Regions from separate parts of the Nocardioides aquiterrae genome, predicted to be linked through region 1. Evidence: riboswitches for the same ligand, from Rfam matches in the RefSeq annotation. Region 1 holds a riboswitch; each other region holds the start of a gene.
What was found. A riboswitch is a leader RNA that binds a small molecule or an ion and turns the genes downstream of it on or off. The one in region 1 is predicted to bind cyclic di-AMP.
Positions count from the first base shown of each region.

Region 1 (7,743 bases):
GTGGCTCTGCAGGTTCGCCTGCTCCGCCCGGGCCGCCGTGATGACGTCGGCCGCGTTGCGCAGCGCCTGAGCTCCGTCGACCAGCTCGGCGGCCTTGTCGCCCATCTTCTGGGCGGAGCGCTGGAACGCCGCGTCGATCGCGGGACCGGTCTTGCCGCCGATCCGCTCCTTGACCTCGGGCGAGGCGGTCGCGAGGGCGAAGCCGATCTGGCCGAGGATGCGCTGGCACTTCTCCCACTCGTCGGCGTGGGTCGCGATCGTCTCGGGCGTCGCGCCGTTCAGCGCCTGGTCGAGGCGCGCGCGCTGCGGTCCGGCGGCCACGTCAGTCCCCCTCCGTCGACAGCGGAAGGGAGCAGGAGTTGTTGGTCTCGAAGCTGGGCGCCGCGACGCACGAGGTCGACTCCGCGATGCCGTTCAGCGCGGTCGCGTTCGACACGTCGGTGTCGACCATGTTGTCGGTGAAGCTCGACAGGTTGTCGCGGTAGCCGCGCAGCCCCGCGGCCATCTGCAGCACGGCCTTGGCGACGTGCTGCTGGGCGACGCTGCTGTGGTGGCCGAGCTGCGCGCCGGCCTCGGACCCCCCGAAGACCGCGCCGATCGGATTGACGTTGTTCTGCTCGAGCTCGTCGGCGTTCCGGCCGAGCATCCCCCGGACCTCGTCGATCAGGTCCTCGGGCAGCTGCAGCACCCCGAGCATGTCCAGCGCTTCCATCTGAACGTGTTCCTTCCCCCGAACTGAAGGTCGACAGCTTCAGCAGCCCCCTACCCCGGCCGCCCGGGACACGAAACCTCATCGACTAGATTCGCTGCAAACATCTCGGACCCAGGAGCTGATGGATGCGCCGCACCGCCGTACCCGCCGCTCTCGCGGCGCTCGCCCTGCTCGCCGGCTGCGGCGGCAGCGACGACCCGGCCCCGACCCCGGCGCCCTCGAGCGGCTCGACGGACCCGTCGGGGTCCGCGTCCAGCCCGAGCGCGGACGTCGCCACCGGCATCCGGCTGACCCAGCCGAACAGCACCGTGGTCGCGCCGGAGGCGTGGACCCGGGGCCGCACGATCGTCAGCGGCGAGACGTCCGCGGACAGCCCGGACCACCTCGCCTGGGTGTCGCTGGGCGAGATCGAGGCGTTCGGGTCGGACCAGGACGCCGAGCAGCTCGGCCACACCCGGATCGCCTCGGACCCGAGCCCGAGGAAGCCGAAGCTGCTGCCGGTGGCCGAGCTCGACGGCCGGCCCGCCTACCACGTCGCGGGCTGGGTGGGCGGATCCCGCTACATCGACGAGTACGGCGCGATCTGGAACGACCGGATCGTCTCCCTGGTCTTCTCGTTCAACGAGAAGGTCCCGGCGGCCGAGCGCACCCAGGTCGTCGAGCAGGTGCTGCCGACCTTCCAGTGGAAGTAGGCAGGGTCCTCAGCGGCGGTAGCGCAGCGTGCCGGGGTACCACTTGTCGGTCCACAGCTTGTCGGTGCGCACCCGGGTGCCGGAGTACGGCGCGTGCAGCACCCAGCGGTGCCCGTGGCTGAAGCCGGCGTACACGCCGACGTGGTACACGCCGCCGCCGTCGTAGAAGAAGATCAGGTCGCCGCGCTTCATGTTGCTGCGCTTGATGTGCTTGGCGAAGTGCGCCTGCGCGGACGAGGTGCGCGGGATGTGCTTGAACCCCGCCTTGCGGAAGGCGTAGTAGGTCAGGCCGGAGCAGTCGAACGCGTTCGGGCCCGAGGCGCCGTAGCGGTACGGGTCGCCCTTCTGGTGGACCGCGACGCTCATCGCGCTGCCGACGCGGCGCGCGGACGGCGCCGACGGGGCCTGCTTGTGGCCCTTCTTCTGGTGGTGGGCCGCGTGGTGGGCGGTGGCGCCGTGGGCCTCGGAGGTGGTCGGTGCGGTGGCGAGCAGGCCGACGGCGAGGGCGCCGCTGGCGAGCACGCGGAGCGCGCCGGAGCGCAGGGAGTGCAGGGTGGGCATGCGGATGCTTCCTTCCCACGCCTGTGAGGTGAGCTGTCGGGTTCGGGCGAGAAGGTGCCCGGCCACCGGTCGGTGGCTTCACCCCGAGCGGCCGCCGGAGGTGCTGCGGCCGCGGAAGTGGGTCCCCCACTCCTGCCTGTGCTGATGTCTCGGGTTCGGTCGCCCGGGTGGCAGGACTCGGCGTGCCCGGGCGATCGGGGACGCTAGCCGAGGAATTCACGCGATCACGAGTCGCCGGACCGCGGATCCCGTGGCCTGGGCCACACCCCCCGCGTGGAATCGTGACCCGGTTGGACGGAGATCACACAGTTACACCGGTGTCGCGCCCGGTGTCACGCCCGGTGTCACGCCCGGTGTCGACCCTGCACCACGTGGCCCTCGTCGAGGCGGACGACGCGGTCGGCGACCTCCCAGACCCGCCGGTCGTGGGTGGCCACCAGGACCGCGGAGCCGGCGTGGGCGGCGGCCGCGAGGACGGCGACCACCTGGGTCACGTGGTCGTCGTCCTGGTGGCCGGTCGGCTCGTCGAGGACGGCGACCCGGGGACTCAGCACGAGCGCCCGCGCGACCGCGGTCCGCTGCTGCTCGCCCAGGGAGGTCTCCCGGACGCCGCGCCGGGTGAAGGCGTCCAGGTCGAGGGCCTCGGCGAGCGCCGAGAACGCCGCGGTGGGGTCGACGCCGGCGCGGTACGCCGGCAGGCACACGTTGTCCTCGACGCTGAGCCCGGCGAGCAGCCCGTGCTGCTGCGGCACGACGGCCACCACGGCCCAGTCGGTGACGCCGGCGGTCGGGACGCCGTCCACGGCCACCTCGCCACGATCGGGCCGCTCGAACCCGGCGGCCAGGTGGCACAGGGTGCTCTTGCCCGACCCGGACGGCCCGGCCAGGGCGACGAGCTCCCCCGGCGCCGCGGCGAGGCTGACGTCGTGCAGCACCTCGACGCGGCCGGCGCCCGCGCCGTACCCGTGCCCGACCTCGACGACCCGGAGCCCGCTCATCGGTCCTCCTCCGGTCGCCGCAGCCGCACCTGGTCGCCGTCGGCGTCGACCACCACCCGGCGGTCGGGGAACAGCTCGAGCACCTCGGGCGGGAGCTGGAGCCGCCCGGTCGCGTCGATGACCGCGGCGGCGGTACGGCGGCCGGCGGTCTCGCTCGACAGCACGCCGTGCCGCAGCCGGAGCAGCCGGTCGGCGCGGTGCGTGATCCGGTCGTCGTGGCTGCTGATCACGACCGTCGAGCCGGCGGCCGCGGCCGCGAGCAGTGCGTCCATGACCCGGTCGGCGTTCGCGTGGTCGAGCTCGGCGGTCGGCTCGTCGGCCACCACCAGGGCGGGCCGGCCCACCAGGGCCATCGCGACCGCGAGGCGTTGCTGCTCCCCGCCGGAGAGCGCCTCGGGGCGGTGGCGGGCGCGGTCACCGAGCCCGACCGCGTCGAGCGCCGCGTCCGGGTCGTGGCGGGCGGCGCCCCGCCAGGACGCGACCTGGCGGAGCTGGTCGGCGGCGCACAGGTGCGTGAACACCGCGCTCGAGGAGCGCTGCGGCACGAACCCGATCCGCCGCCGGCGCAGCCCGCGCAGCTCGCGGGTCGAGGCGCCGCCCACGTCGCTGCCGAGCACGGTGAGCCGGCCGGCGCTGGGCCGGTCGCGGGCGCCGAGCAGCGTCAGCAGGCTGCTCTTGCCGCTGCCGGACGGGCCGGCGACCACGGTCAGCGCGCCGGGTTCGAGCTCGAGCCCGAGCCCCCGCAGCGCGTGGGTCTCCCCCGTCGCGGAGCGGAAGACCTTGACCAGGTCCTCGCACGACACGGTGGCCCGGGTGTCACTCACCGGCACGGAGCACCTCCGCGGCGGGCCGGCGACGGGTGAGCAGCGTGCCGGCGAGCCAGGCCGGCAGCACCAGGCCGGCGAGCACGCCCAGCAGCCAGAGCAGGTCGGAGGCCTCGGGGCGCGGGTGCGTGAGCGGCGGGATGCCGGCGGCGGCGTCGATGCTGCTGGGCGCGAGCACGAGCACCGCGGCGGCGAGCACCGCCGCGACGACAGCCGTCGCGACGGCGTACCCCAGCTCCCAGGCGCGCGCCCGGGCCAGGTCGCCGGAGCGGTAGCCCATCCGGCCCAGCAGCACGTCGGAGACGGTGTCGCGGTCGGCGAGCCGCAGCGCGAGCACCAGGCCCGCGGCGAGGGCGAGCGCGAGCACGACCGCCCCGAGGGCGAGCGCGTAGCCGGCGGCCCAGGTGGCGGCGACCAGCCCGTTCTCGATCCGCGCGGCCGCGGCGGTCTCGACCACGCCGTCCGTGGCGACGTCCTCGCGGGCGAGCCGGCCGCGCAGGTCGCTGGCGGGCTCGCGGCTCCACACGAGCGAGGTGAGCGCGCCCGGCTTGTCGATCGACGCCCCCTTGTGCCGGGGGTCCAGGTCGGGCGGCACCAGCTTGAACAGCCGCCGGCTGTCCAGCACCACCGTGACGGTGCCCGGCTCGGTCTCCGACCCCGGGAACGCCGGGACGACGCCGAGCACGAACATCGGCACGGTGGAGACGCTGTCGAGGTCGATGACGGTCGTGTCGCCGGCGCGCAGGTGGGTGTCGCCGGCCAGGATCGCCGGGAGCCCCTTGGCCCTGGTCGTCAGCCGCGGCACCAGCGCGCGGCCGGCGTCGAGGTCGCCGGAGCCGCCCCAGTCGGCGACCCCGGCGAACGACGTGGGGTCGATCGCCATCAGCGGGACCTGGATCTCCCCGGGCGGGAGCCCCACGTTGCGGCGCCACACGAGCGTGGTGCCGTCCAGCGGCGGCAGCACGGCGCGGTCGGCGCCCTGCGCCCGGAAGTCCTCCGCGACCTCGATGGTCGTGGCGACCCCGGCCAGCGCGGCGGTCTTGTCCGCGACGCCCTCGTCGATGCCGCGCCGGACGGTGAGGGTGTAGGCGAACAGCCCGAGCGCCACCGCGACGACCGCGGCGAGGGCGACGACCTCGCGGACGACGGGGCCGGTGCGCCGGGCGGCCAGCCAGCTGGGCGTGCCGGGACGCGCGCGGGTGGCCCGGCGGGCGCGCAGCCAGGCGGTCCCGCGGATCACCAGCATCGCCACGGTCGCCGCCACGAGGAACGGGAACGCGGTGGTCAGCGGGGTGGTGGCCCGGTCGGTGGTGCCCACGGTGAGCACCGAGAACGCCACGACGGCCGTGACCACGGTGAGCGCGGTCCCCCACGGCACGGCGACCCGGCCGCGGCCCAACCGGGAGACCCGGTCCAGGCGGTCGGTCGCCAGCGCGGAGGCCGCGGCGGTGAGGGCGACCAGCAGCAGCCCGGCGCCCGCCCCGGTGGCCGCGCGCACCACCTGGTCCCGCGTGACCGAGGTGTCGGCCGGCGTCGGCGGGCCGGCCGTGACGACGCCGAGCCGGGCCAGCGCCAGGCCGGCGGGGACGGCGACGGCACAGACGAGCAGCGCCTCGAGGGCGGCGAGCAGGGTCAGCTCGAGCGGGCGCAGGCCGAGGCCGCTGGCGAGCAGCTGCTCCCGGCGCCGGCTCAGGCCGAGCAGCATCCAGGCGGCCACGAGGAGCAGGGCCGCCAGCACCTGCCCGGCGAGCGCGTACGGCCGCACCTGCTCGCGCGCCGAGGTCGCGGTGTCGTCGGCCGCGCCGGCGATCGTCGGGAGGCCGGTGATCACGTCCAGCGTGGCGGGCGCGGGCTTGGCGCCGGCGAGCTCGTCGAACATGCCCGTGGCGCCGTCGAACGCCGCGTCGCCGTACGCGGCCAGGTCCGCGACCGCGGCGCTCGCCTGGTCCGGGGTGACGTGCGGGTCGAGCCGCAGGTCGACGACGTACAGCGGGCTCTCGCGCACCTTCGGTGCGAGGCGGTCGAACGTCGCCGGCTGACGATGGCCATCGGCGTGACGACCGCGGGGTTGGTCGGGTCGTGCGGGAGGAACCAGCGGTCCGCGTCGGGCAGGCCCGCCAGCCGGGTCGGCAGCGCCGAGCCCGGCGCGGTCTCGTAGGTCCCGGCCAGCACGGTGTCGCGGAGCGTGCGGCTGGTGCCGAGGAAGGTCTGCTCCATCCCGATCCTCAGCGGGTCACCGACGCGCAGGCCGAGCGCGTCCGCGGTCGCGCTGGGCAGCCACACGCCCTCGGCGTCGTCGGCGCCGAGGGCGGCCAGCGCGCCGTCGTGGTACCACATCACCGCCGGCGCGGAGCGGCCGTTGGCGACCGCGACCGGGGTGTCGGCCTGGCTGTGGCCGACCCCGAGGGCGGTCACCACCGGGTCGCCGTACGCCGGGAGCGCGGCCAGCGGGTCGAGCAGCGGGTCGATGTCGCCCACCACGCCGTCCCAGGTGACCCGGAGGTCGCCGGACCCGTCGCCGTACGGCCCACCCGCGACGGCGGCGAGCCCGTCGGCGAGCGCCGCGGAGCGGGCCGTCGCGACGAACATCGTCGGCGCGACCACCGACGCCACGAGCAGGGTGGCCGCCACCAGCACCAGCGCGCCCCACCCCGGCGTCCGCGCGAGCCGGAGCGGCGCGGCCCGCCACAGCGCGAGGGCAGCGGGCCGGGTCACGTCGTCAGGTTACGGAGGTGGGAGCGCTTCCAGCATCGACTTCGGGAACCAGGTCCGCGATGGACTCGACCACGCGGGTCGGCCGGTAGGGGAACGTCTCGACCTGCTCCGGGCGGGTCGATCCGGTGGTCACCAGGACGGTGCGCAGCCCCGCCTCGAGGCCGCTGATGATGTCGGTGTCCATCCGGTCGCCGATCATCACCGTGGTCTCGGAGTGCGCCTCGAGCCGGTTGAGCGCGCTGCGCATCATCAGCGGGTTCGGCTTGCCGATGAAGTACGGCGTGCGCCCGGTCGCGGTGCTGATCAGCGCCGCGACCGACCCGGTGGCCGGCAGCATCCCGTGCTGGCTGGGCCCGCTCGGGTCCGGGTTGGTCGCGATGAACCGGGCGCCCGCGGCGATCAGCCGGATCGCCCGGGTGATCGCCTCGAACGAGTACGTGCGGGTCTCCCCCAGCACGACGTAGTCGGGGTCGCGGTCGGTCATGACGTACCCGATGTCGTGCAGCGCCGTGGTCAGGCCCGCTTCGCCGACGACGTACGCCGTGCCGTGGGGCCGCTGCTCGGCGAGGAACTGGGCGGTGGCCAGCGCCGAGGTCCAGATCGCGTCCTCGGGCACGTCGATGCCGCTGCCGAGCAGCCGGGCGCGCAGGTCGCGCGGCGTGAAGATCGAGTTGTTGGTCAGCACCAGGAACTGCCGGCCGGAGGCCTTGAGGGCCTCGATGAACTCGTGGGCTCCCGGGATCGGCACCTCCTCGTGGACGAGCACGCCGTCCATGTCGGTCAGCCAGGTCTCCACGGGCCGCGAGGTCATCCCCGGACCCTACCCAGCCTCGTCAGCCGGACTCATCGGCGCGGGAGCAGGACCTCGATGCCGTCGGCGGGGTGCTCGCCGGTGACCCGTCCCCCCAGCGCCTCGACGACGGCCCTGGCCTGGGCGATCCGATCCAGCGTCTCGCCGTCGTGCTGGTGCTCCTGGGCCCGCCCCTCGGACTCGATCCGGATGCGGAGCTGGCCGGCCTCCTCCCCGAAGAAGACCAGGCGCACCGCCCCCGACGCGCGGCGTACCACGTCGGCGAGCAGCAGGTCGGTGACGTGCTCGACGGGGCCCGGCGTGTAGGTGATCGCCAGGTTGCCCTCGGCGGCGGCGGTGAGCGTGCGGCTGCGGACCCCGAGCCGGTCCGCCCACCGCTGGGCCAGCTGGGTGGCGAGGTCGACGAGCGGCAGCTCGGCGCCGGCGACGA
Region 1 covers NZ_BAAAJE010000008.1:42,830-50,572, forward strand. The annotation lists gene ABD086_RS11235 (hypothetical protein) at 1-321, opposite strand, end outside; gene ABD086_RS11240 (hypothetical protein) at 323-712, opposite strand; gene ABD086_RS11245 (hypothetical protein) at 838-1,404, shown strand; gene ABD086_RS11250 (C40 family peptidase) at 1,414-1,965, opposite strand; cyclic di-AMP (ydaO/yuaA leader) riboswitch at 1,969-2,118, opposite strand; gene ABD086_RS11255 (ABC transporter ATP-binding protein) at 2,310-2,963, opposite strand; gene ABD086_RS11260 (ABC transporter ATP-binding protein) at 2,960-3,787, opposite strand; gene ABD086_RS11265 (hypothetical protein) at 3,780-5,792, opposite strand; gene ABD086_RS11270 (HAD-IIA family hydrolase) at 6,507-7,313, opposite strand; gene ABD086_RS11275 (ATP-binding protein) at 7,346-7,743, opposite strand, start outside.

Region 2 (7,743 bases), on a different contig from region 1:
CCAGCCCATGACGTCCTTGTCGTCGAGCGACTTGATCTGCGTCCAGCCTCCGGCGGGGTCGCGGTACCCGGCTCCGCCGTGGCCACCGACAAACAGGCGGCCGCCAGCCTCCCCGACCGCATGCAGGTCGCCGCCGACCACGGGCCCCGAGTTGCTGGCACCGCTGGAGCCGCTGCTGGAGCGCTGGTTCAGGTACGTGCCCACCGCGATCACGAGAATGGCGACGATGAGAAGCGGCACCACGACCTTTCGGGCGCGAGGCGAAAGGCCGAAGATGCGATCGCTGCTGGGGCGGGTCATGCGAGTCCTGTCCTGTAGGTGCCCCGGTTTCTCGGCGCCGGGCTTCCGCCGTACTATCCACTACGCAAGATAGTAGATTCTCGAAGGGTGAGGGAATGCGGCGCAAGGCGCGCACGATCGTGGTGGTCCTCGTCATCGCGGCGACCGTTGGCGTCGGCTTGTGGCAGCTCCGCGAGCTCCGGTCGGAGGCTCGCAACACGGACGCCGGGGGAGGCGGGCTGACGCTCTACTCGGGAGACGACGGCATTCCCCTCCCGGACATCGAGGGCAAGACCATCACCGGCGAGACCCTGTCGCTCGAAGATCTCAGAGGTCATGTGCTCGTCCTCAACGTGTGGGGCTCCTGGTGCGCGCCCTGCCGTGCCGAGGCGCCGGACCTTGCCAAGATCTCGAAGGAATCCGCTCCGCGGGGCGTCCGGTTCGTCGGCATCGACGTGCGCGACAACCCTGCGGCCGGTCGGGCCTTCGAGCGCGAGTTCGGGATCACCTATCCCAGCTTCGACGACCAGAACGGACTCGTGCTGGCGTCGTTCACCGGCATCGTGCCGGTCAGCGCTGTCCCCTCGACCCTGGTCATCGACCGCGACGGCATCATTCGCGCCCGCAACATCGGCCGCATCGACGCCAGCACGCTGCGCGGCCTGATCGAGGACACGGAGAAGCTCGGATGACCCACGCGCTGTCCATCGGGACGACGGTCGCCTACGGGCCGCTCCTGATCGCCCTCCTCGTCGCGATGGTCGCAGGCACGGTCTCCTTCCTCAGCCCGTGCTGCCTTCCCTTGGTCCCTGGCTACCTCGCCTACGTCACCGGCGCCGCGGGCGCCGACGCCGCGGGCGATGTCCGCGTCCAGACCCGGTCGACCGCAGTGGTGGGGACAGCGCTCTTCGTCCTCGGGTTCGCCGCGGTGTTCACCAGCTATGGCGCCCTCTTCGGCACGCTCGGCGGCACCCTGATCCGACATCAGGATCTGCTCATCCGAATCCTCGGGGTCCTGACGATCTTCCTGGGCCTGATGTTCGCGGGCGCGCTGGGAGCCGTGCCCGGCTTGTCACGCACCTTCCGGCTCGGCTACCAACCCAAGGTCGGTCTCGCCGGTGCTCCGGTACTCGGAGTGATGTTCGGCATCGGCTGGACCCCCTGCATCGGACCGACGCTGGCAGCGGTGCTCTCCCTGGCGACCACAAGTGGCACGGCCGGCCGCGGGGCCCTTCTGTCGTTCGCCTACAGCCTCGGGCTCGGGATCCCGTTCCTCCTTGCGGCCTTGGGCATCAGCCGCGCCTTCCGTGCCTTCGCCTTCGCCCGGAAGCACGCGCGCGCCGTGATGCGGATCGGTGGGGCCATGCTGGTGACCCTTGGCGTCCTGGAAGTTACCGGCATCTGGAGTGCCTGGCTGGCGAGTCTGCGGACGTTGATCGGCACCTGGCAAGTGCCCCTGTGATGCGCGCCCGAGCCGCTCTGTTCCTGCTGCGGCACCCCATGGTTGCCGTCACGGTGGTGCTCGCCTTGTTCGCTGCGGCCGCGTTCGGTGCGTCGATGGCCTTCTCGCGGAATTCACCGCCCGCGGCTCCTCCTCCAGGCGGTAGCGATGCGCTGGTAGCGCCCTACACGCTGCCGCCGCCCACGGAGTCCCTCAGCAGCACCGAGGTCGAGCCCGCGCATCGGGCACTGCATGCTCTCGGCCGCGCGTGCAAACGCACGCCTGCGCGACGGGACCGCGGCCGCGTGCTGCAGCCGCTTAGGGTCATCGAGAACTTCGCGTCAAAACACCCCCACGCTGGCTTCACCATCGATGACGAGTCCGGCACGACACTGGCGCTGCTCATCGTTGTCCGGAGCGAACTGGAGGCCTGCGACCCCGCCCTGCTTCCGCGGATTGACGCACTAATCCCGTCGAAGTACCGGTCGTGATAGCTGCATTTGCAGTTGCCGCGGCGGCGGGTGATGTGCCGCGCGACAGTAGAGGGTTCCTTGCTGAGCCCCGGCTCGATTCAGTCGAGGTCGGCCAGCAGGTCTCGGCAGGCTTGCTCACATGCGCGGCACGCTTCGGCGCAGACACGGCAGTGCTCGTGCATCTCGGCGTGGCGGGTGCACTCGTCGCCGCAGCTCTTGCAGGCGGTGGCGCACGCCTCCAGGAAGGTCCGGGTGATGTTGGCGTCGTAGCCGGTGTGCCGCGACAAGATGTTGGCGGTCGCGGAGCATGCGTCGGCGCAGTCGAGGTTGCTGCGCACACACTTGGTCAGGTCGGCGACGTTGTCCTCGCTCAAGCAGGCGTCCGCGCAGGCCGTGCAGGCCTGAGCGCATTCGATCAGACTCTGGATCGTCTGGGTGAGCTTGGCGGTGTCGATGCCGCCGAGGTCCTTGGGATAGGTCTTCAGCATCTGCTCGACGGTGTGCACGGAACTTCCCCTCGTCGAATGGCGCTGGCGAACACGGACCGGGTGGCCCGCTCCCGCAGCGGTACCCGTAAGGGTGCGGCGTATTACGGCAGCACGCCTGTCGGTCCCGGCTCCGGGGATCAGTGGCCGGCCAGATCGACCCGGACCCCCGGGCCTGCTGGACATCATCGGCGCGGACATCACCGGCGCGGGGGACGCTCGGAGCTGTCCCGGGTCGGTCGCACACGTTCCGCCTCGGCGAGGGCAGCCTCGCTCGCGACCCCGATTGGCACGGTCGACTGCGGGGAGCTGCTGTGGTTCGCCTGTAGCGTCGGTCTCGGGACCGCTATCGAGGCGGCGCCACCATCGACGACGGGCCTGACAACAGGCTCGTCGTCGCTCATCGTGCTGCGGTCTGAGCGTCAAGAGCGCGAGGCTTTCCCTTCAGCCCAGTGTCAGAGCACTGATCGTGGGGAGTAGGGGTGCTGCTAAGAACGCTGTCACCAGCCGCAGACGAGGGGCGTTCGGGGAGCGGTCCGTTGTCCCGGCTGTCGTACGAACCCGGATGACTGCCGAGGTCGTCGCTGACAGCGGCGTAAACGTCTCCGAACTTCCAGCCCGCGGCTGGCGTGCTGCCCGCGCCCTGGCTCCCGTCGGTCTGGGGGCGCTGCTCGGGGCGGCGTTCGAGCCCTTGGCCGTGCCCTACGTGATTCCGGTCTGCATCGCGGGACTCGCGCTCACCCTGAGGGACATCACCGCGTGGCGCGCTGCCCGCCGCGCGACCGTCTTCGGCATCGCCTTCATGCTCACCACGCTCGCGTGGTTGTGGCCCTCGATCGGCATGGGCGCATGGCTCGCGCTGAGCCTCGTCCAGGGGCTGTGGTTCCTTCCCCTCGGCTGCGGGCTGGTTCTCGTCCGCCGGCTGCGTGCGTGGCCCGTGTGGAGTGCCGCGCTCTGGTCGGCCGTCGAGGTGCTCCGTGGGGAGTGGCCGTTCGGCGGCTTCCCGTGGAGTCGTCTCGGGATGGCCGTGGTGGACACGCCTTGGGCGCAGCTGCTGCCACTCGTTGGCATCGGCGGCACCAGTCTGCTGCTCGCTCTCCTCGGGTTTCTCCTCGCCGCGGTGCTCGAGTCTGCGACTTTGCGCGTCCCGTCGCGCAGGTGGGCGGTCGTCCTCGCCGCGGTGTTCGCGCTGACGGTCTTGCCGGCCGTACTGGCCGAGCTGGTCGACAGGTCTCGAACCGTGACCGTCGCGATCATCCAGGGCGGTGTCCCGGGCGACGGGAAGGATCTGGTCGCCCATCACCGTCAGGTCACCCGCAGCCAGCAGGTGGCCACCCAGCTGCTGGCATCCCGCGTGCGGGCGGGGGAGGAACCGGCGCCGGACCTGGTGATCTGGCCCGAGAACTCGACCGCCGTGGACCCGTTCGGCGACCCAGAAGCACGAAACGCGATCGAAGCCTCCGTCGAGGCGATCGGGCGACCGATCCTCGTCGGGGCGATGGTGGATGATGCGGACCCACGGCGCGTCCTCAACCAGGGGATCGTCTGGGATCCCGCTACGGGGCCGGGGGAGCGGTATACCAAACGTCACCCGGTCCCGTTCGGGGAATACATCCCCTTCCGGAGTGTCCTCGGGCGCATCAGTCCGCGGCTCGCCGAGATCCCGCGCGACATGATCGCAGGCGGGCCGCAACCGCCTGTTGAGGTTGCCGGGACATCGGTGGCGATGGCGATCTGCTTCGACGTGGCCTTCGATGACGTGCTGCCCGAGCAGGTTCGTGAAGGCGCCGACCTGGTCGTCGTTCAGACCAGCAACGCGATGTTCACCGGCACGGCTCAGCGCGCCCAGCAGTTCGGCATCTCGCGGGCCCGGGCCCTCGAGACCGGACGCAGCGTGGTCGTCGCCTCCACGAATGGGATCAGTGGCGCGATCGGTCCCGACGGCTCGGTGGTGACCCAGAGCCGCACGCGGGGCACCGAGGTGCTGGTGGCCGACGTCCCCCTCGCCTCCGGTGAGACCGTCGCGGTGCGGATGGGACCGATGGTCAGCGGCGGGTCGCTCCTGGTTGCGCTGGGTGCCGTTCTCGTCGGTGTGCGCCGGTGTCGGGCCCGCTGACTCTGGGGTGCGCGCTCTTACTTGTTCAGCGTGCGCTTGAGCTGTACGGCGCGGCCACAGGCGACGCGATCGTACGGGTCTGGTGGGGCACCGACGTTGTGGGTCCGTCTTCCCTTCGGTGACTGGCTGCAACGGAGAGGCGCGTCGCTGCCCGTGCCTCCCAGCCCTCTCTCGGACTGGGAGGCAGCGACAGCAGCGTCGGGTGGCCTGCGATGACCAGGCCGGTTCAGACCTGCGTTTCTGCGCCGCCCAAGTGCCGGGCGCGGCCTCAGAAGCGACCGTAGGAGCGGGCGACGTCCCAGATGGGCGCGTAGCGCACCTGGCCGCCCGAGGCAGGCGCCTCCCAGACCATGCCGTCGCCGGCGTAGATCGCCACGTGCGATACCGACCCGCCGGGCGAGTAGAAGATCAGGTCACCCGGGCGCAGGTCGTCGCCCGAGACCGGCGTCGCCGCTGCGGCCTGCTCCGACGAGGTTCGCGGGATCGACTTTCCTGCCTGCGCGAAGACGTATTGGGTGAAGCCCGAGCAGTCGAAGCCCGACGGGGTCGAGCCGCCGTAGACGTACGGGACACCTTCGAGTTGGCTCGCCTCGGCCAGGAGCTTCTGTGTGAAGCCAGTCGCATGAGCGGCCGATCCTCCGCCATCGCTCGAGGTGGGAGCTGCCTGGCGGGCGGATCCACCGCTGGTCCGCAGGGTTTGGCCGGGGTAGATCAGGGCGGGGCTGGAGATGACGTCGCGGTTGGCCGTGTAGAGGTCTCGCCATGTGCTGCCGACGTTCTGCGCGATCGAGCTGAGGGTGTCGCCGGACTGCACCGTGTAGGTGGAGTGCGCACTGGCGGGGCTCGTCAGGGCGGGGGCGGCAACCAGGCCGGCGGCGATGGTGCCGGTCGCCAGGGCACGTAGCCCGCCGCTGCGCTGGCACTCGGCACGGTGCCTGCCGGTAATGGCGCGGGGCACCAGGGTGGTGTCGCTACCCGCTCCGCGGGGGGCACGGTGCCGTCCCGGCCGGGGCTGTTCGGTACGAATGGGCGTGGGTACGAAAGACATGGATCCTCCGGACGCCTACGAAGTTAGCTGTCGGGTTCGGGCCTGGAGGTGCCCGGCCGCTCTGGGCGGCTTCACCCCGGAGGCGCCCGTCCTGCAGGCGCCAAAGTTGGGTTCTCCGCACCCGCCGTCGTCAACTGAAGGCAACGCACATCCAGCGCGGCGGGTCTCGGCGACGCCAGAGGTGCACCCGCCGGTTGGCGAGTCCTACGCACGGTAGTAGATGCGTCCTTGCCGCACAAATGTCACACCGCGAGGCAGCCAGGCATGGGCCAGATCGTGGAGTTGCTCGCAGCCGTCGCTCGCAGCCGTCCAAGGTCCGGCTCTCGACCGGGTACCGGCCCGCCGCACCCACCGCTCTCTGTCTCAGTTTGAGCTTCAGGGATGGTGGGTGAAGCATCGCTACCTGTGTGGACGGCCGGGGAATCGTCTTCAGGCCAGTGGGTCGACCCGACCAGTGCACGCGAGGTGACGGCCTTGCTCGGCCAATGACGCCGGCCTCACCGGCGGCCGCCTGCTATTGGGTGTAGCCCTCGGGAGCGGCGGCGAACTGCTGCGCGCAGGTCAGTGAGCAGAACCAGTGCTCGCGGTCATCGTGTCGGAGGAAGTCAGCGGCTGTGGCGTGGGCGACCCACATGCGGCACACGGGATCGACGCTGCCGGCCTGCCGGGCGGGGGAGAGCGAGATCGCGAAGAGCTCTTGGGGTTCGGCAACGTTGCGGAGTTCGAAGGTTCCGAGGGATGCGACGCCACGGCCGGCGGTGCGTGCCGCGTCCGCGACCACACGAGTCGCGAGGGTCTGTCCACCTCCTGCCTGACCCGCGACTCGCGCGGCAAGGTTGATCGCGGCTCCGAACATGTCTCCTGCGCGCTCGACCGCTGATCCATGGTGAAGGCCGGCACGCGCCAGCGGGCAGCCGTCGAGTTCGGCTGTGGCCTCCAGTACGCGTTCCACCAGGTCCAGGCCGGCGGTGGGATCGGGAGAATCAAGCGGAAGCTCGCCGCCGCAACACTGGTCGTCGCCGGAACGCTGACTCTCGCCGCGTGCGGAGGCGGGATGGACGGCATGAACATGGGCGACGACTCGTCGTCGAGTCCGTCCGCCACCGCGGACGCGTCGGCTGAGTTCAACGACGCCGACGTCACCTTCGCCAGCCACATGATCCCGCACCACCAGCAGGCCGTTGAGATGGCTGAGTTGGCCGATACCCGCGCGCAGAGTCAGGAGGTCAAGGACCTGGCCGCCCAGATCAAGCGCGCCCAGGGCCCCGAGATCGAGCAGATGACCGCGTGGCTCGATGCCTGGGGCCAGCCTGCGCCGTCGGACATGGGCGGGATGGACATGGGCGGATCGATGCCAGGGATGATGAGTGAGGACGAGATGGGCCAGCTCGAGGGAGCCTCGGGCGCGGAGTTCGACCAGATGTTCCTCACGATGATGATCAGCCACCACCAAGGTGCCATCGAGATGGCGAAGACCGAGCAGGCCGACGGGAAGAACGAAGACGCCATCGACCTCGCCGCCCAGATCGAGCGTGCGCAGACCGAGGAGATCGCGACGATGCGTGAACTCCTCAAGTAGTCGACCGCCGGCCCAGAAGATGGAATCTCATCGCTCGACTACTATGCGAAGTAGTAATCTCTTCTGAATGGTGGAGGACCCCCGATGCCGGACCTGATCTACCTGCTGGCCGTGCTCGTCTGCCCGATCACGATGGGCGCCATGATGCTGATGATGATGCGCGGCAGCCAGCGTCGCCCCTCCCAGGCGAGCCCGGATGAGGTCGCGCGCCTGCGGGCCGAGGTCGATGAACTGCGCGCTCACGCCGGCGCGGAGCAACCCCAGGCAGGACCCGTGCAGCGGTGAGCGAGCTCATCGTCCCGCTTGCCGTCCTCGCCGCGTC
Region 2 covers NZ_BAAAJE010000002.1:254,520-262,262, reverse strand. The annotation lists gene ABD086_RS03760 (WD40/YVTN/BNR-like repeat-containing protein) at 1-300, opposite strand, end outside; gene ABD086_RS03755 (TlpA family protein disulfide reductase) at 396-971, shown strand; gene ABD086_RS03750 (cytochrome c biogenesis CcdA family protein) at 968-1,741, shown strand; gene ABD086_RS03745 (hypothetical protein) at 1,741-2,211, shown strand; gene ABD086_RS03740 (four-helix bundle copper-binding protein) at 2,292-2,699, opposite strand; gene lnt (apolipoprotein N-acyltransferase) at 3,244-4,794, shown strand; gene ABD086_RS03730 (C40 family peptidase) at 5,063-5,752, opposite strand; cyclic di-AMP (ydaO/yuaA leader) riboswitch at 5,841-5,995, opposite strand; gene ABD086_RS03725 (hypothetical protein) at 6,420-6,722, shown strand; gene ABD086_RS03720 (DUF305 domain-containing protein) at 6,726-7,421, shown strand; gene ABD086_RS03715 (hypothetical protein) at 7,506-7,706, shown strand.
Region 2: linked by a shared signal. The riboswitch ahead of ABD086_RS03730 (C40 family peptidase) and the one ahead of ABD086_RS11250 (C40 family peptidase) in region 1 are both predicted to bind cyclic di-AMP.

Region 3 (7,743 bases), on a different contig from region 1:
GCAGACGACCGAGTACTACGTCGAGCCCCGGACCGGTGCGATCATCAACCAGGTCGTGCACCAGGAGCGCGTCGCCCGCGGTGTCGGCAAGATCCTCGACCTCGACCTCGCCTTCACCGACGACCAGATCCGGACCAACGTCGACGACGCGCACGCGAACATCGGCCAGCTGCGGCTGATCGAGGACATCGTCCCCCTGGTCGGCTACCTCGCCGGCGGTCTCGCGGTGGTCGCGGGCCTGGCCCTGCTGCTGCTCGGCCGCCGCGGCCGCCGGGTCGGACAGGAGGGACCGGAGCAGGTCGCCGCAGCGGCTACTCCGTCAGCACCTCGCAGCTCGTGACGTCCTCCGCGTGGAGGCAGGTGTCGCGGCCCTCGTTGCCGACGACCCGGTCGGTGCCGTCCCCGGCGTCGATCCGGTCCCGCTCGCCCGAGCCCGTGACGACGTCGTCGCCGCCGAAGGTCTCGGCGCGGAACGGCCAGTAGTAGCCGCCCGTCACGACGTCGGCGTCCTCGGTCCCGAGGTAGACCCACCGCAGCCGGCTGGCGAGCTCGAGGTCGCCGACCGAGAGCAGCGTCCCGACCTGCTCGCCCTCCCGCTCGACGACGCCGTCGGCCTCGCGGACCGTGATCGTGGGGCCGGGGTCGTCCTCGGGACGGATCGTGCGCGCGGGCCGGCCCAGGTAGCCGCGGTCGTCCCCCTCGCCGCCGTCGAGCACGAAGCCGCGCCCCTGCGTGACCGCGCCTTCGACGACGTCGTCGCCGGCGTCGCCGTAGACCTCGCTGGGCTTCGACGACCAGGTGGTGACCTGGTCGTCGCCGCTGCCGCCGTGCAGCACGTCCCTGCCGAACCGGGCGAGGATCGTGTCCCTCCCCGGCCCCCCGTCGACCGTGTCGCGGTCGTTGCGGTGCGGCGCGTCGTACCCCTCCGGCAGGAGGAGGTCCGCGCCACCGCGGCCGAGGAGCGTGTCGTCCCCTCCGCCACCGACGAGGTGGTCGGGGCCGGCCCCGCCGGCCAGGTGGTCGCCGAACGCCGAGCCGACGACCTCGAGGCCGGCCATCGGGACGATCCGGTCCCGGCCTGCACCTCGGGCGGTGCCTCGGTCGAGGTCGACCCGGATGGGCCCGCCCGCCGTCGCGTACGTCACGCTGCCGTGGCCCCCGTCCTGGTCGACCCGGCGACCGTCGGAGCCGACGTCGAGCACGTCGTTGCCGGGACCGCCCGTGAGCTCGTCGGGGATCCGGTAGCTGCCGCCGCGGTCGGTCCCGATGCCGTCTCGCTCGCCGAACAGCCGGTCGTCGCCCGGACCTCCGGCGAGCCGGTCCGCGCCGTCGCCGCCGCAGACGAGGTCGTCGCCGCCGCCGGCGGCCACGACGTCGTCACCGCCCCGGGCCACGATCACGTCCGGGCCGGCGGTGCCGGTGAGCCGGTCGTCACCGGCCGTGCCGACGATCGTGGCGCGCTCGCCGTGGCAGGACGGCGGCGCCGCCTGGGCCGGCGCGGGTGGAGCCAGGGTGGCGGCGAGGAGCGCCGAGACGGGGAGGGCGAGACGCAGCTTCATGCCCCCGGTACGCCCGAGCCGGGGTCCTGGTTGCATCACGAATCGCCGGACGGGTGCGCAGCCTCACACCGCCGCCGGGTTGGGCGGCGCTCGGGCGTCTGCCTACCGTCGTGGGGTCCCGCGTTCCTGCGGGACGGTCCCCGTGCGCGCCCAGTCCTGCCCGGCCGGAGGCCGGACATCGACGGAAGACGCTCGGGCAGGAGCGGGGGAACCACACGTTCCACGGGCCGCACCGCGGCCCTCGGGGTGAAGCAACGGCCGGACACCACGGCCGTGGCCGGGCTACTCCAGCCCGAACCCGACAGCTCACCTCGCCGGCGCTCGCTGGAGATCTCTCATGCGCATGCGCACCCTCGTGTCGGCCGCCGCGCTCGCGGCGTCCACGCTCGTTCCGGTCCTGGCGCTCGACGCGCCGGCCGACGCCGTCAGCGGGAAGACCTGGAACCGGCTCGCCCAGTGCGAGTCGGGCGGTCGCTGGCACATCAACACCCACAACGGCTACTACGGCGGCCTCCAGATCAGCCTCGGCACCTGGCGCGGGTACGGCGGCAGGAAGCTCGCCTCGCTCCCCAGCCGGGCGAGCCGGGCCGAGCAGATCCGGATCGCCGAGCGGATCAAGAAGCACCAGGGCTGGGGCGCCTGGCCGGCCTGCTCGGCGCGCATCGGCGTCCGCTGAGGGACCAGGACGGTCAGCCCAGCGCGGCGATCTTCCGCTCGAGGAGCCCGCGCTCGCGCGCGTTGCCGCACAGGCGTACGGCGAGCGCGAGCTCGGCGCGCGCCTCGTCGGTGCGGCCGAGCCGGCCGAGCAGCTCGCCGCGCACGCTGGGCAGCAGGTGCGAGCCCGCCAGCGACCCGCCGGCGACGAGCTCGTCGACGACGGCCAGCGCCGCCGCGGGCCCCCGGGCCATCGACAGCGCGACCGCGCCGTTGAGCTCGACGACCGGGGACGGGGCGATCCGGCCGAGCGCCTCGTAGAGCAGCACGATCCGCTGCCAGTCGGTCTCGGCGACCGAGGGGGCGACCGCATGGCACTCGGCGATCGCGGCCTGGACGCCGTACGGCCCCAGGCCGCGGCCGACCCGGCCGGCCTGCGCCAGCGCGGCCCGGCCGCGGCGGATCGCCTCCCGGTCCCAGCGGCGGCGGTCCTGCTGCTCGAGCAGCACCGGGTCGCCGTCCGCGTCGAGCCGGGCGGGGAAGCGCGCGGCGGTCAGCTCGAGCAGGGCCAGCAGCCCGTGCACCTCGGGCTCGTCGGGCAGCAGCGTGACCAGGACGCGGGTCAGCCGGATCGCCTCGCGGGCCAGGTCGGGCCGGATCAGCTCCTCCCCGGAGGTGGCCGACGAGCCCTCGGTGAAGATCAGGTAGAGCACGCTCAGCAGCGGGCCGAGCCGGGCCCGGCACTCCTCGTCCGGTGGCACCTCGAACGGGACCCGGGCGGCCGACAGGGTCTTCTTCGCGCGGGTGATCCGGGCCTGCACGGTCGCGGTCGGGACCAGGAACCCGCGCGCGATCTCGTCGCTGGTCAGGCCGCCCAGCACCCGCAGGGTCAGCGCGACCTGCGCCTCCCGGGACAGCATCGGGTGGCAGGCGATGAACATCAGCGCGAGCAGGTCGTCGCCCGGTGCCTCCTCCCGCGGCGGCTCGTGCGCCAGCGCGGCGTACCGCTCGTCCAGCGCCGACCGGCGCCGGAACGCGTCGATCGCGCGCCGGCGGCCGGTCGTCAGCAGCCAGCCCGCGGGGTTGGCGGGTACGCCGTCGCGCGGCCAGCTGACCAGCGCCTGCGCCAGGGCCTCCTGGGCCACGTCCTCGGCGAGGCTGAAGTCGCCGGTGGAACGGGCCAGCGCCCCGACGATGCGGGCGGACTCGATCCGCCACACCGCCTCGACCGCCTCGCGCCCGGTCCCGGTCACAGCTGGCCGGTGCGCTCCCGCCAGGCCCGCTCCCGCTGGATCCACGAGTTGTCCTGCGGGAACTCGTCGATGGTCGGGATCCGGCGGATCTCCGCCTTCATGCCCGGCCCCGCCAGCGGCGCGCGCTTCGCCCACTCGACGGCCTCCTCCTTCGAGGCCACGTCGAGGACCCAGAAGCCGCCGAAGAGCTCCTTGGTCTCGCCGTACGGCCCGTCCGTCACGACCGGCGGCGTCGAGGAGTAGTCGACGACGACGCCCTCCGCCGGGTCGTCCAGCCCGTCCATCGCGACGAGCACCCCGGCGTTGATCAGCTCCTCGTTGAAGCGGCCCATCGTCGCGATGACCTCCTCGAAGTCGAGGTCCTGCATCGCCGCCGCCGACTCGTCGGTCGAACGCATGATCAGCATGTACTTCACGGTGTTCTCCTGCGAAGCTCCGGGTCCTCCTCTCGGGACCCTCTCACGGGTGGGTCGAACGGGGAGGGCCCCGGATCGACATCGCCGGCGGTCACCGATCCCGGCAGTGCCCGCCCGCGGGTGACTTACGTCCCTACCCCGGCGGGTGAGCGGAACGAAAGACTTGGGTACGGTGCGAGGCACCGGGCGAGCGGACCGAAAGGTGTGCAGTTCATGGTCGACGTGGAGAAGGCTCTCGACGAAGCAGGTCTGAAGAACGCCAGTGTGCGCGAGTACGTCGCACACTGGGCGGAGATCACCGGAGCGGACCGGGTGGAGGTCGTCGGCGCCGCCGACGACGCCCGGCTGCTGGCGGAGGCGCTCGACGCCGGGGAGCTGCAGCCGGCCGGCGACGGGCTCTACTACTCCCGCAGCTTCCACAAGGACACCGCGCGCTCCGAGGAGCGCACGATCGTCGCGACGAGCAACCCCGCGGACAAGGGCGTCTACAACAACTGGCGGCCCTCGTCCGAGATGAAGCCGCTGCTCGTGGACCTGATGCGCGGGGCGTCGACGGGCAAGACGATGTACGTCGTCCCGTACCTGATGGCGCCGCCGGGCTCGCCGCTCGAGCGGTACGCCGCGGGCGTCGAGCTGACCGACTCGCGCACCGTCGTCCTCCACATGATCCGGATGGCCCGGGTCGGCGCCCAGTACCTCGACGACCTCGAGGACCCGGACAGCTTCGTGCGGGCCGTCCACGTGACCGGCGACCTGGAGAACCTCGGCCAGGGCACGCCGCACGACCAGCGCTACTTCGTGACGGTCGCCGACGAGCGCACGATCCTGCACTTCGGCTCGTCGTACGGCGGCAACGCGCTGCTCGGCAAGATCGCGCACGGCCTGCGGCAGGCCTGCTACGACGGGTGGGCGTCGAAGGCGTTCCTCGCGGAGCAGTTCATGCTGCTCGGGATCGTCGACAAGGAGACCGGCAAGCGGTACCACGTCTGCGGCGGCTTCCCGAGCGCCTCGGGCAAGACGAACCTCGCGATGACGCTGGCGCCCGACGCGCTCGGCGACCGCTACACGGTGGAGTTCTACGGCGACGACATCGCCTGGCTGTGGGTGAACCCCGATGACGGCCGGGTCTACGGCATGAACCCCGAGAACGGGGTCTTCGGCGTCGCCAAGGACACCAACGAGAAGACCAACCCGACCGCGCTGGACGCGATCCGGCCCGGCAGCGGCGCGATCTTCACCAACGTGGCCTACAACGAGGACACCCACGAGGTCTGGTGGGAGGGCAAGACCAAGCACCCGCCGGCCGACGTCGCCGGCTGGCGCGACTGGAAGGGCCACCTGATCTCCGAGCGGGACCCGGACGACCAGTCGCCGTGGGCCCACCCGAACAGCCGGTTCACGACCACGCTCGCCAACGTCCCGAATGTCGCGACGAACTTCGAGGACCCGGCCGGCGTGCCGATCGACGCGATCATCTTCGGCGGCCGCACCAGCGACCGTGAGCCGCTGGTCCGGGCGATCCACGACATCGCCGAGGGCGTGTACGACGGGCTGACGCTCGGCGCGGAGGCGACGTTCGCCGCCGAGGGCGTCGACGGGCAGCTGCGCTACGACCCGATGTCGATGCGTCCGTTCATGGCCTACTCCGAGGGCGACTACGCCGCGCACTGGCTGGACATCATCGGCCGGGCGACCGACCCGCCGATCTTCGCGCACGTCAACTGGTTCCAGCGGGACCCCGAGGACGGCCACTTCCGGTGGCCGGGCTACCGGGAGAACCTCCGGGCGCTGCTGTGGCTGGTGGAGCTCAAGGACGGGCTGGTCTCCGGCCGGCAGACCCCGGTGGGCGTCCTCCCGCTCGAGGAGGAGCTCCGGCTCGACGGCCTGGAGATCGACGACGAGGACCTCGACGTGATCCTCGCCCTCGACCTGGAGCGCTGGTGCCAGGAGATGGGCTTCCGCGAGGCGCACCTGCGGGAGTTCCAGAACCTCCCCGAGGAGATCTGGGAGGCGCACCGGCGGGTGGCCGCGGGCCTGGAGGCCGACCGCCTCGAGTACGAGCGCCAGGAGGAGGAGCGCCTGGAGGCGGGGCCACGCTGATCTGGGCGTCGGTTTCCCCACCCGGGCGGGTGGGACCCCCGTAGCATCGGCGGTGTGCAGGTCCCGGCCCCGATCGAGTACGAGCGGGCGAGCAGCGTCGAGCATGCGATCGGGCTGCTCTCGCGACTCGGCGACGAGGCGCGGCTGATCGCCGGCGGGCACAGCCTGCTGCCGATGATGAAGCTGCGCCTGGCCAACCCCGAGTACCTCGTCGACATCAACGACCTGCACGACGAGCTCGGCTACGTCGACATCGCTCCGACCGAGGTGCGCATCGGTGCGATGACGCGGCACCGCGAGCTGCTCGAGTCGGACGAGCTGGCGAGCGTCTGCCCGATCTTCCGCGACGCCGAGCGCGTGATCGCGGACCCGCCGGTGCGCAACCGGGGGACGCTCGGCGGCGCGCTGTGCCAGGCCGACCCGTCCGAGGACCTGTCCTCGGTGTGCACGACGCTGGACGCGAGCTGCGTGATCCGGGGCCCGGACGGCGAGCGCCTGGTGTCCATGGACGACTTCCACCTCGGGCCGTACCAGACCGTCGTCCGGCACGACGAGATCCTGACCGAGGTGCGCATCCCGGTCCGTCCCCACGGCAGCAGCGCCTACGCGAAGGTCGACCGCCGCGCCGGCGACTGGGCGGTCACCGCCGCCGGCGCCGCGCTCTGGCTCGACGACAACGGCACGATCGCGGACGTGCGGGTCGGCCTGGCCGCGGTCGGCCCGAACACCACCGGCATCCCCGCCATCTCGGAGGCGCTGCGGGGGTGGGCGCCCGGACCGGACGCCTGGGCCGAGGCGGCGGCGATCGCCGCGGCCAGCTGCCGTCCCGTGACCGACAGCCGGGGAACCGCGGACTACAAGCGCCACCTGGCCGGCGAGCTCACCCGGCGTACCCTGCGCACGGCCTGGGAGCGGGTGGTGGCGTGGAGGTGACGCTGACCGTCAACGGCGAGCCGGTCACCCGCGACGTCGAGGCGCGGCTGCTGCTCGTGCACTTCCTACGCGACGAGCTCGGCCTCACCGGCACCCACTGGGGCTGCGACACCAGCAACTGCGGCAGCTGCGTCGTCCTGTACGACGGCGAGCCGGTCAAGTCGTGCACCGTGCTCACCGCGATGGCCGGCGGCCACGACGTCGACACCGTCGAGTCGCTCGAGCAGGACGGCGTGCTGGACCCGGTGCAGCAGGGCTTCATGGAGTGTCACGGGCTGCAGTGCGGGTTCTGCACCTCGGGGATGCTGATGTCCGCCCGCGCCCTCCTCGACCGCGACCCGGACCCGAGCGACGACGACATCCGCGAGGCGATCTCCGGCCAGATCTGCCGGTGCACCGGCTACGCCTCGATCGTGCGGTCGGTGCGCTGGGCCGCCGACCACCCGGAGGGGAGGATCGAGGCGTGATCACCGTCGACCGGGGCCCGGTCGGGCACGGCCGGATGCTCCGCAAGGAGGATCGGCGGTTCGTGCGCGGGCGCGGCCGGTACCTCGACGACATCACGCTGCCCGGCATGCTGCACCTCGCCGTGCTCCGGTCGCCGGTCGCGCACGCCCGCATCTTGTCCGTCGACACCCTCGCGGCGGAGGCGCACCCGAAGGTCCGGGCGGTCGTCACCGGCGCGATGCTCGCCGAGCGCGGCCTCGCCTGGATGCCCACGCTGTCCGGCGACGTGCAGGCGGTGCTGGCCACCGACAAGGTCCGGTTCCAGGGCCAGGAGGTGGCGTTCGTCGTCGCCGAGGACCGCTATGCCGCCCGGGACGCCCT
Region 3 covers NZ_BAAAJE010000016.1:164,328-172,070, reverse strand. The annotation lists gene pgfA (cell envelope lipid trafficking protein PgfA) at 1-340, shown strand, start outside; gene ABD086_RS16510 (calcium-binding protein) at 312-1,559, opposite strand; cyclic di-AMP (ydaO/yuaA leader) riboswitch at 1,739-1,894, shown strand; gene ABD086_RS16505 (transglycosylase family protein) at 1,897-2,235, shown strand; gene ABD086_RS16500 (RNA polymerase sigma factor) at 2,249-3,466, opposite strand; gene ABD086_RS16495 (YciI family protein) at 3,463-3,873, opposite strand; gene ABD086_RS16490 (phosphoenolpyruvate carboxykinase (GTP)) at 4,096-5,982, shown strand; gene ABD086_RS16485 (FAD binding domain-containing protein) at 6,037-6,915, shown strand; gene ABD086_RS16480 ((2Fe-2S)-binding protein) at 6,906-7,382, shown strand; gene ABD086_RS16475 (aerobic carbon-monoxide dehydrogenase large subunit) at 7,379-7,743, shown strand, end outside.
Region 3: linked by a shared signal. The riboswitch ahead of ABD086_RS16505 (transglycosylase family protein) and the one ahead of ABD086_RS11250 (C40 family peptidase) in region 1 are both predicted to bind cyclic di-AMP.

Region 4 (7,743 bases), on a different contig from region 1:
GTCTCGGCCTGCTCGGCGTGCTCGTGCTGCTCGTCCCCGCGTCGGGCCCGCGCGCGATGTCGGCCGAGGAGCGGGTCACGACGTACGTCGGCCCGGGGGCCGACCTCGCCGCCGCTGCGGCCGCCCACCGCCCCGGGGCCGTCGCGCAGGCGACCGGTGCCGCGGAGCAGGTGCTGGGCAGCAACCGCGGCCTGGAGCAGCGCATCCGGCACCGGCTCGAGGCCGCGGGCAGCGGGCTCAGAGCCGCCGAGTGGCTGCTGGTGCACACCGGCGTGTTCGTGGTGGCCGGCCTGCTGGGGCTGCTGCTCGGCGAGGGAGACGTGCCGCTCTTCCTGGTCCTCGCCGCGCTCGGGGCGGTCGGGCCCTGGCTCTACCTCGGCGTCCGCGCCGGCCGCCGCCGCAAGGCCTTCGCCGCCGCGGTCCCGGACACGCTGCAGCTGATGTCCGGGTCGCTCGCGGCCGGCCTCTCCCTGGCCCAGGCCGTCGAGACCGTGACCCGGGAGGGGTCGGACCCGGTCGCGGGCGAGTTCCGCCGCGCGCTCGTCGAGACCCGCCTCGGCGTACCGCTGGAGGACGCGCTCGAGGGCGTCGCGGAGCGGTTCGACAGCGACGACCTGCACTGGGCGGTGATGGCGATCCGCATCCAGCGCGAGGTCGGGGGCAACCTGGCCGAGCTGCTCGACACCGTCGCCGCCACCATGCGGGAGCGGGAGTACGTGCGCCGCCAGGTCGCCACCTTGTCCGCCGAGGGCAAGCTCTCGGCGTGGGTGCTCGGCTGCCTTCCTGGAGTGTTCTTCCTCTACCTGCTGCTCACCAACCGCGACTACGTCATGCCGCTGTTCACCGACCCCCGCGGCGTCGTGTTCCTCGTGGGCGGTGCCCTGTGGCTCGCCGTCGGAGTGTTCTGGATGAGCCGCCTGGTCAAGGTGGAGGTCTGACGTGGCGCTCCTGCTGGGTGGGCTCCTGGTGGCCGTGGCGATCGGCCTCCTCGCAGTGGCGCTGCGCGAGCCGGTCGACCAGCGGGGCGTGGCCCGGTCCCTGGCGCTGGTCGAGGCCAGCTCGGCAACACCGCGCCCGCTGATCGGCGAAGCCCCGCCACCGTTCCGCGAGCGGGTCCTCGACCCGGCCGTGGACCGCTTCCGCGGCCTCGGCCGCCGGCTCGCCGGCAAGGACGCACCGGAGCGGATCCGCCACCGCCTCGACCTGGCCGGGAACCCAGCGGGGTGGACGGTCGACCGGGTCCTCACCTGCACGGTGATCGGCGCGCTCGTCGGGCTGGTCGTGGCTACGGTCCTCGGGTTCCTCGTCGGCGCATCCTTGCCCCTGCGGGCGGTGCTCGCGATCGCGGGCGCCGCGCTCGGGTTCTACGCCCCCGGCCTGCTCCTGTACCAGCGCGCCTACGACCGCTCCGAACGGATCCGTCGGGACCTCCCCGACGCCATCGACCTGCTCACGATCAGCGTCGAGGCCGGGCTCGGCTTCGACGCCGCCGTCCAGCAGGTCGCACGGAACACGGAGGGCCCGCTCGCGGACGAGCTGTCCCGGATGATCCGGGAGATGCAGCTCGGCCAGGGCCGCAGCGCCGCCCTGCGCGGGTTGGCCGACCGATCCACCGTTCCGGAGCTGCGTGTCTTCGTCGGTGCCATGGTGCAGGCCGACCAGCTCGGTATCCCGATCGCCCAGGTGCTGCGGGTCCAGTCGTCCGAGATCCGGGTCAAGCGGCGCCAGCGCGCGGAGGAGAAGGCCCAGAAGGTGCCGGTGAAGATCACCGTGCCGCTGATCTTCTGCATCATGCCCTGCCTGTTCGTGGTCGTCCTCGGTCCCGCGGCGCTGTCGATGCTGGACCACCTCGGCTGAGGCCGGCGAGGTGGTCCGGACCAGTGCTTCGACCCGTCCACACCGGGGAACGGTGACTCTGATGCAGGCCCCGCCCCGTGGGGGCCTCAGCACAGGTGGGAGGGAGAATCACATGTTGCAGTACCTGAGGATCATCGTCGAGGCTCACCGCGCCCGGATGGACGAGCGCGGTGCGAGCGCCGTCGAGTACGGCCTCCTCGTGTTCGCCGTCGCGGCCGCGGTCGTCGCGGCGATGGTCATCTTCGGCCCGGCCATCACCGGGCTGTTCACCGACACGAGCAACTCGATCGACCGGACGCCGTAGACGACGAACCCAGCAACCGGGATGGCCGCGGACCCATGAGGTCCGCGGCCATCGGTCATTTCTCGGCCAGCTGCCGCGCGATCGCGATCCGGGTCAGGCCGGTGGGGTGCGAGCCGAACCAGAACTGCGACCAGGCCGGCGGCGTGGGGTCGGCGAGCGAGCGCAGCATCAGCTGGCGCTGCACGGCCTCGAAGGCGCCCGGGGCGTGGGTCGCCTCGAGCGCCTCGACGTCCGCGCGGGTCTCGATGTGCCGGCTGATGCCGTTCTGGACCGGCGCCGACAGCAGCGTGCCGATCGCCACCAGGGCGAGCACCAGCGGCACCACCTCCGGGTCGCGCATCCGGACGCCGCGGCGCTCACCGACCGCGCCGACGAGCAGCGCGAGCAGGCCGACGCCGAACACCGCGCCGGCCGCGCCGAGCAGCGACCCGGTCAGCACGTCGTCGTGCTTGGCGTGGGCCAGCTCGTGCGCGACCACCGACAGCGTCTCGTCCTCGGGCACGTCCTCGACGAGGTTGTCGTAGAGCACCACCCGGCGGGTGTCGCCGAAGCCGGAGACGTAGGCGTTGAGCGTGGTGGTACGCCGGGACGCGTCGGCGACCAGGACGTCGTCGATCGGGACGCCCTCCCGGTCGGCGAGGGCGAAGACCTTGGTGCGCAGGTCGCCGTCGGGAAGCGAGCTGAAGCTGTTGAAGAGCGGCTCGACGACGATCGGGTAGCCGAACGACGCGACCAGCACGAACCCGCCGAGGACGGCGCCGGCGACGGCCGGCCAGGCCCGCGGCCAGCGCCGGGCGCAGCCCACGAGCACCACGAGCAGCACCGACGTGACCACCAGCGAGACCCCGAACGAGATCGCGACGTCCCGGGCGAACCCGGACCAGTCCTGAGTGGTGAGCCCGTAGTCCAGGGCGTGCCGGCGTGCCAGCACCGCGAACGGCAGCGTCGCCAGTCGGCCGACCAGCGCGACCACGACGACCGCGAGCACCACGCGCACCCACCACCAGCCGGGCAGCCGTGCGACGATCCGGCGGCCCCAGCTCGAGAAGCCCAGCACGCAGGCGACCACCAGCGAGACCGCCAGCGAGCTCCAGCCCCAGGCCCGCGCGAGCGCGGCGTAGTCCTCGGCCCGCCGGATCTGCTCGTCGGTGAGCACGGAGGACGCCGGCACCGGCGCCGGCATGCCACCCGGCACGGGGTGCCACGGCACCAGCACGGCGGCGAGCACCGCGAACGCGACGCCACCGACCGCCGTCACGACCAGGGCGACCCGACGGTCCGGACTCCTCACCCCGCCAAGTCTTGCAGGAGGGTCCGCCACTGCTGCGTGAAGGCCGGGACGCCCAACCCGAACTCGGCCCGCAGCGCCGGTCCGACCGGGGTGCCGCGGTCGACGGCTCGGTAGAACCGCACCAGCGCGGCCTCACCGCCGCGCTGCGCGAGCAGCCGGTTCGCCAGCCAGGCGCTCTCGTACGTCGCCCCGAGGTCGGGCGTCCGGGTGCCGAAGTCGTCGGCGGACGGCAGCGCCCGCGGGGCGCCGTCCTTGCGCACCTCGGCGATGATCTGGGAGGCGGACTTCGCGACCGGCAGGTCGACGTCGCGCAGCGCGACGTAGTCGGCGAAGCCCTCGAGGATCCACAGCGGCATCGGGCTGACGAACGCCCCCGTCGCCACGTGCGCGGCCTCGTGGCTCATCACGACCTGCGCGCCGGTGGGACGCAGACCCCCGAAGACGTCCGGGTTCACGAACACGTGCACCGGCGCGTCCGGCGTCAGCTGCCCGTCCTCGGAGGTGGTGACCGCGGCGATCTGGTCGTAGGTGCCCGGGTCGGCGTCCAGGGCCCGGTCCAGGTCGTCCTCGGACGCCGGCACCTCGACGACCAGGCCACGCCGCCAGTCCGGCAGCACCCGGCGGACGACGGGCACCGCCGTCCGCGCCCGCAGCGCGTACTCGCGCGCCTCCGCGGCCGAGCCGTCGACGAGCACGAGCGTCCGCGGCGTACGGCGGACCTCCAGCGGGCCGGAGAGCCACAGCGGGGAGACCCGGTCGCCGCCGCCGAACCCGGTGATCGCGACCCGGCCGCCGTCGTCGCGCAGGCCGACGAGGACCTCGGCGTGCGCCGGGGCCCGGTCGAACCCCTCGAACTGCCAGGTGGCGTCCGCGGCGGCCTGCCAGGTGCCGTCGGCGTAGGCGCCCTCCGCGTCCACGTAGCGCAGCGTGAAGTCGCGGACCCGCGCCGCGCGGGCGTTGGCGACGATCCCCGCCAGCCGGTCCGCGGCCGCCGCGTCGTCCGCCGGCGCGAGCGCGCGGGCGGCGTCCTCGTCGCCGGAGCGGACCGCCCGCTCGAACGAGCGCAGCGCCTCGGTGGCGAGCGCCGGCGACGGGCTGCCCCCGGTCGACGCGGCCGGCGTGGGCGCGACGTAGGGCTGGTCGTCGACGGCGACCCAGGTGACCAGGCCGACGGCGACGAGCAGGCACAGCGAAAGACCGGCCACCCACCAGAGGGGACGACCGGTCTTCACGCGTACCAGTGTGTCAGCCGGGGCGAACCGCTCCGACGTACGGCATCGAGTGCAGGCCCGTGACCCGCACGCCCGAGCTGGGGTTCTCGGCGTTCACGATCAGGCCGTTGCCGATGTACATGCCGACGTGGCTGATCGGGCTGTAGTAGAAGACCAGGTCGCCGGGCTGGAGGTCGCTCTCGGCGACGTGCGGACCGGAGCTGTACTGCGCGCTCGAGGAGTGCGGCAGGGACACCCCGGCCTGCGCCCAGGCCATCATGGTGAGGCCGGAGCAGTCGAAGGCGTTGGGGCCGGCCGCGCCGTAGACGTAGGCCTTGCCCACCTGGGCCATCGCGTAGCTGACCGCGGCCGCGGCCCGCCCGGACGCCGACACCTCGGGAGTGCGGGTCGTCGAGCCCCGGGAGAGGATCTCCTGGCGCTCCTTGGCCTGCAGCTCACCGAGCAGCGTCTTCGCCTCGGCCAGCTTCTTGTCGATCGTCGCCTTCTCGGCGCCGAGCTTCTCCTCGAGCGTGGCGACCTGCGCGGCCCGCTTGGCGGTGGCGTCGCTGCGGATGTCGAGGGACTTCAGCTCGGTCGCGTAGTCGTCGAAGAGCTGGTCCTGCATGTCGTTGTAGGCCGACATCGTGGACAGCTGCGACAGGAACTTCTGCGGGTCGTCGGAGAGGACGACCTGGCCCATCGCGGAGAGGTTCTGGCCCTCGTACTGGCGGATGACGGAGTCCTGCACCTGGCGCCGGACCTGCTCCAGCCGGTCGTCCTGCCGGCCCTGGTCGGCCTTGAGGAGGCCGAGGTCGCGCTTGAGGGAGGTGAGCTCGAGCTTGGCGTCGTTGTAGCGCTCCGAGGCCTGCTCGGCCTCGTGGTAGAGCCGGTCCACCCGGGCCTGGACGTCCTTGATGTCGGGCTCGGCGTTCGCCGGCGTCGAGGGCATGAATCCCACGGCGGCGATGAGGGCACTACCGGACACGAGGGTGACGAGTCGCTTCCGGGCGTTCAGCACGAGGTGGCGCTCTCCTTGTTACGTCGTACGCCTACCGGGTGAGCTGACGGATTCGGGCACAACGTTTGCCCTACCTCCGCTCAGGCGGAGGATTCACCCCAGTGGTGGTCGTCCGAGCACGGCCACCGGTTGGTTCCCCGGCTCCCGGACCGGCGAACCGGACCGAGACTCAGCGCGGTGGCCGCGAGGATCCGAGTGATCCACGGTCCGGCCACCTGAGTGCCACACGTTAACGGCGACATCGCCCGACGGCCAAACTTTCAACCGAAGTCGCTCGGCGTTTCTCCGTTACTTTGCCGTGACCTGTCACAGACGTCACATCGGTCACTCTGGTCACGGTCAGGCGGACTCCACCTGGGGTCCGTCGACCGGCTGGACCAGCCGCAGCGGAGGCACCAGGCCACCGGCGGCGAGGACGTCGAGCGCCCGGGCGCCGTCGTCGTCGAGGCTGAGCTCGGGCGGCGGCCCGAGCAGCACCGTCACCACGCAGTCGTGGCAGTGGAGACCCCGCACCGTGCAGGAGTCGCAGTCGATTCTCGTCGTCATGCCAGGAACGGTGACAGGGCCCACCGACAGCGGCCCGACGGTCACCGGCCGAGCACGTCCAGCAGCGCCTCGGGCGGGACGACGCGCGCGCCGTCCCGGGCCACGTCGCGCCCGACCGCCCGGTCGGCCGTGACCACCACGACGACCCGCCCCTCGGGCTCGGCGGCCACCAGCTCGCGGATCACGTCGTCGGCGATCACGCCACGCGGGCTGTAGAGGACGCGGACGCCGCGGGGCGCGGGCACCGGCGGCCGGTGGTCGGTCTCGGCGGCGTCGAACACCACGGTCGTCTCGGCTCCGGTGCGCGCGACGAGGGGCGCGATCGACCGCACGAGCCGGGCGCGCTGGGCCTCCAGCGACGAGCTCGGCCAGGCCGCCTTGCTGACGTTGTAGCCGTCCACGACCAGGCGGGCCCGCGGCATCGCGAGGTACTGCTCCAGCGACGCCTGTGCCGGCACCCGGTGGCCGGCCTCTGCGACGTCGGCCTCGACCCGGTCCGCCGGCGCGCCGCTGACCTGGGGCAGCGCGAGCTCGCGGCGCAGCCCGGTCGCGGCGTCGATGACGGTCTCCAGGAGGATCCGGGCGCGCAGCGTCGCCTCGTCGCGCTCGGACCGCGCGTCCCGGCGCCCCTCGCGCGCCTCCTCCTCCAGCCGCTCCACCTGGGACCGCAGCCGCCGGTTCTCCCGCTCCAGCGCGGCGGCCCGCTCCCCGGCCGCGCGCTCGGCCGCCGCGGCCTCCTCGGCCGCCGTCCGCGCGTCCTTCTCGGCGAGCCGGGTGTCGCCGAGCTTGCGCCGCAGGGCGGCGTTCTCGGCCTTGACCTCGTCCAGCTGGGCCTTGTGCGCCGCCCGCTGCTCGCGCACCGACTGCTCGGCATCCGCCAGCCGGGCCCGCAGCCGCTCCAGCTCCCGCTCCGCACGGTCGTTCCCGGGCTCGGGCCGCTCCGCGACCCGGCGCACCGCGTCGGCGAGCGCCTCCTCCCAGCCCTCGGCACGCGTGAGCCAGCGGTGCGCGGCGTCGCCCACGGCGTCGGCCGGGTCCGGGCCCGGGCGCGCCGCCAGCTGGGTGCCGACTCGCTCGCGCAGCTCGTCGTCCGCGAGCGCCTCGGAGATGGCGGTCGCACCCAGCCGGGCCCGCCGCGCGGGTGCGAAGCCGGCCACCCGGCGTACCGCCGGCGGCAGCTTCGGTACGTCGGGCAGCACGTCGGCCGTGAGCGCGACGACCCGGACGCGGACCGGCTCGGGCAGGTCCGCGAGCCCCGGCCCGGTTCCCCCCTCGGTCATGGCGCCGGCTGGTGGCGCGGCACGAGCTCGATCGCATCGGAGCGGCCGCACCAGCGGCAGGTGACCCGCTCGACCGCCTCGTCGCGCACGTCGGTCTCCTCGACGCGGTGGTCGCCGGCGAGGTCGAAGTGCCAGAACTCGGTGGTCCGGCGGGTGCGGGTGACGTCGAAGCGGGTGAGGTTGCCGCAGCCGGCGCAGCGCCAGCGCTGGTCGTCGGGAAGGCCAGTGCTCATGAC
Region 4 covers NZ_BAAAJE010000018.1:46,576-54,318, forward strand. The annotation lists gene ABD086_RS17020 (type II secretion system F family protein) at 1-938, shown strand, start outside; gene ABD086_RS17025 (type II secretion system F family protein) at 940-1,857, shown strand; gene ABD086_RS17030 (Flp family type IVb pilin) at 1,970-2,161, shown strand; gene ABD086_RS17035 (M48 family metallopeptidase) at 2,217-3,452, opposite strand; gene ABD086_RS17040 (hypothetical protein) at 3,449-4,684, opposite strand; gene ABD086_RS17045 (C40 family peptidase) at 4,698-5,681, opposite strand; cyclic di-AMP (ydaO/yuaA leader) riboswitch at 5,695-5,846, opposite strand; gene ABD086_RS17050 (hypothetical protein) at 6,021-6,227, opposite strand; gene ABD086_RS17055 (NYN domain-containing protein) at 6,269-7,507, opposite strand; gene ABD086_RS17060 (hypothetical protein) at 7,504-7,740, opposite strand.
Region 4: linked by a shared signal. The riboswitch ahead of ABD086_RS17045 (C40 family peptidase) and the one ahead of ABD086_RS11250 (C40 family peptidase) in region 1 are both predicted to bind cyclic di-AMP.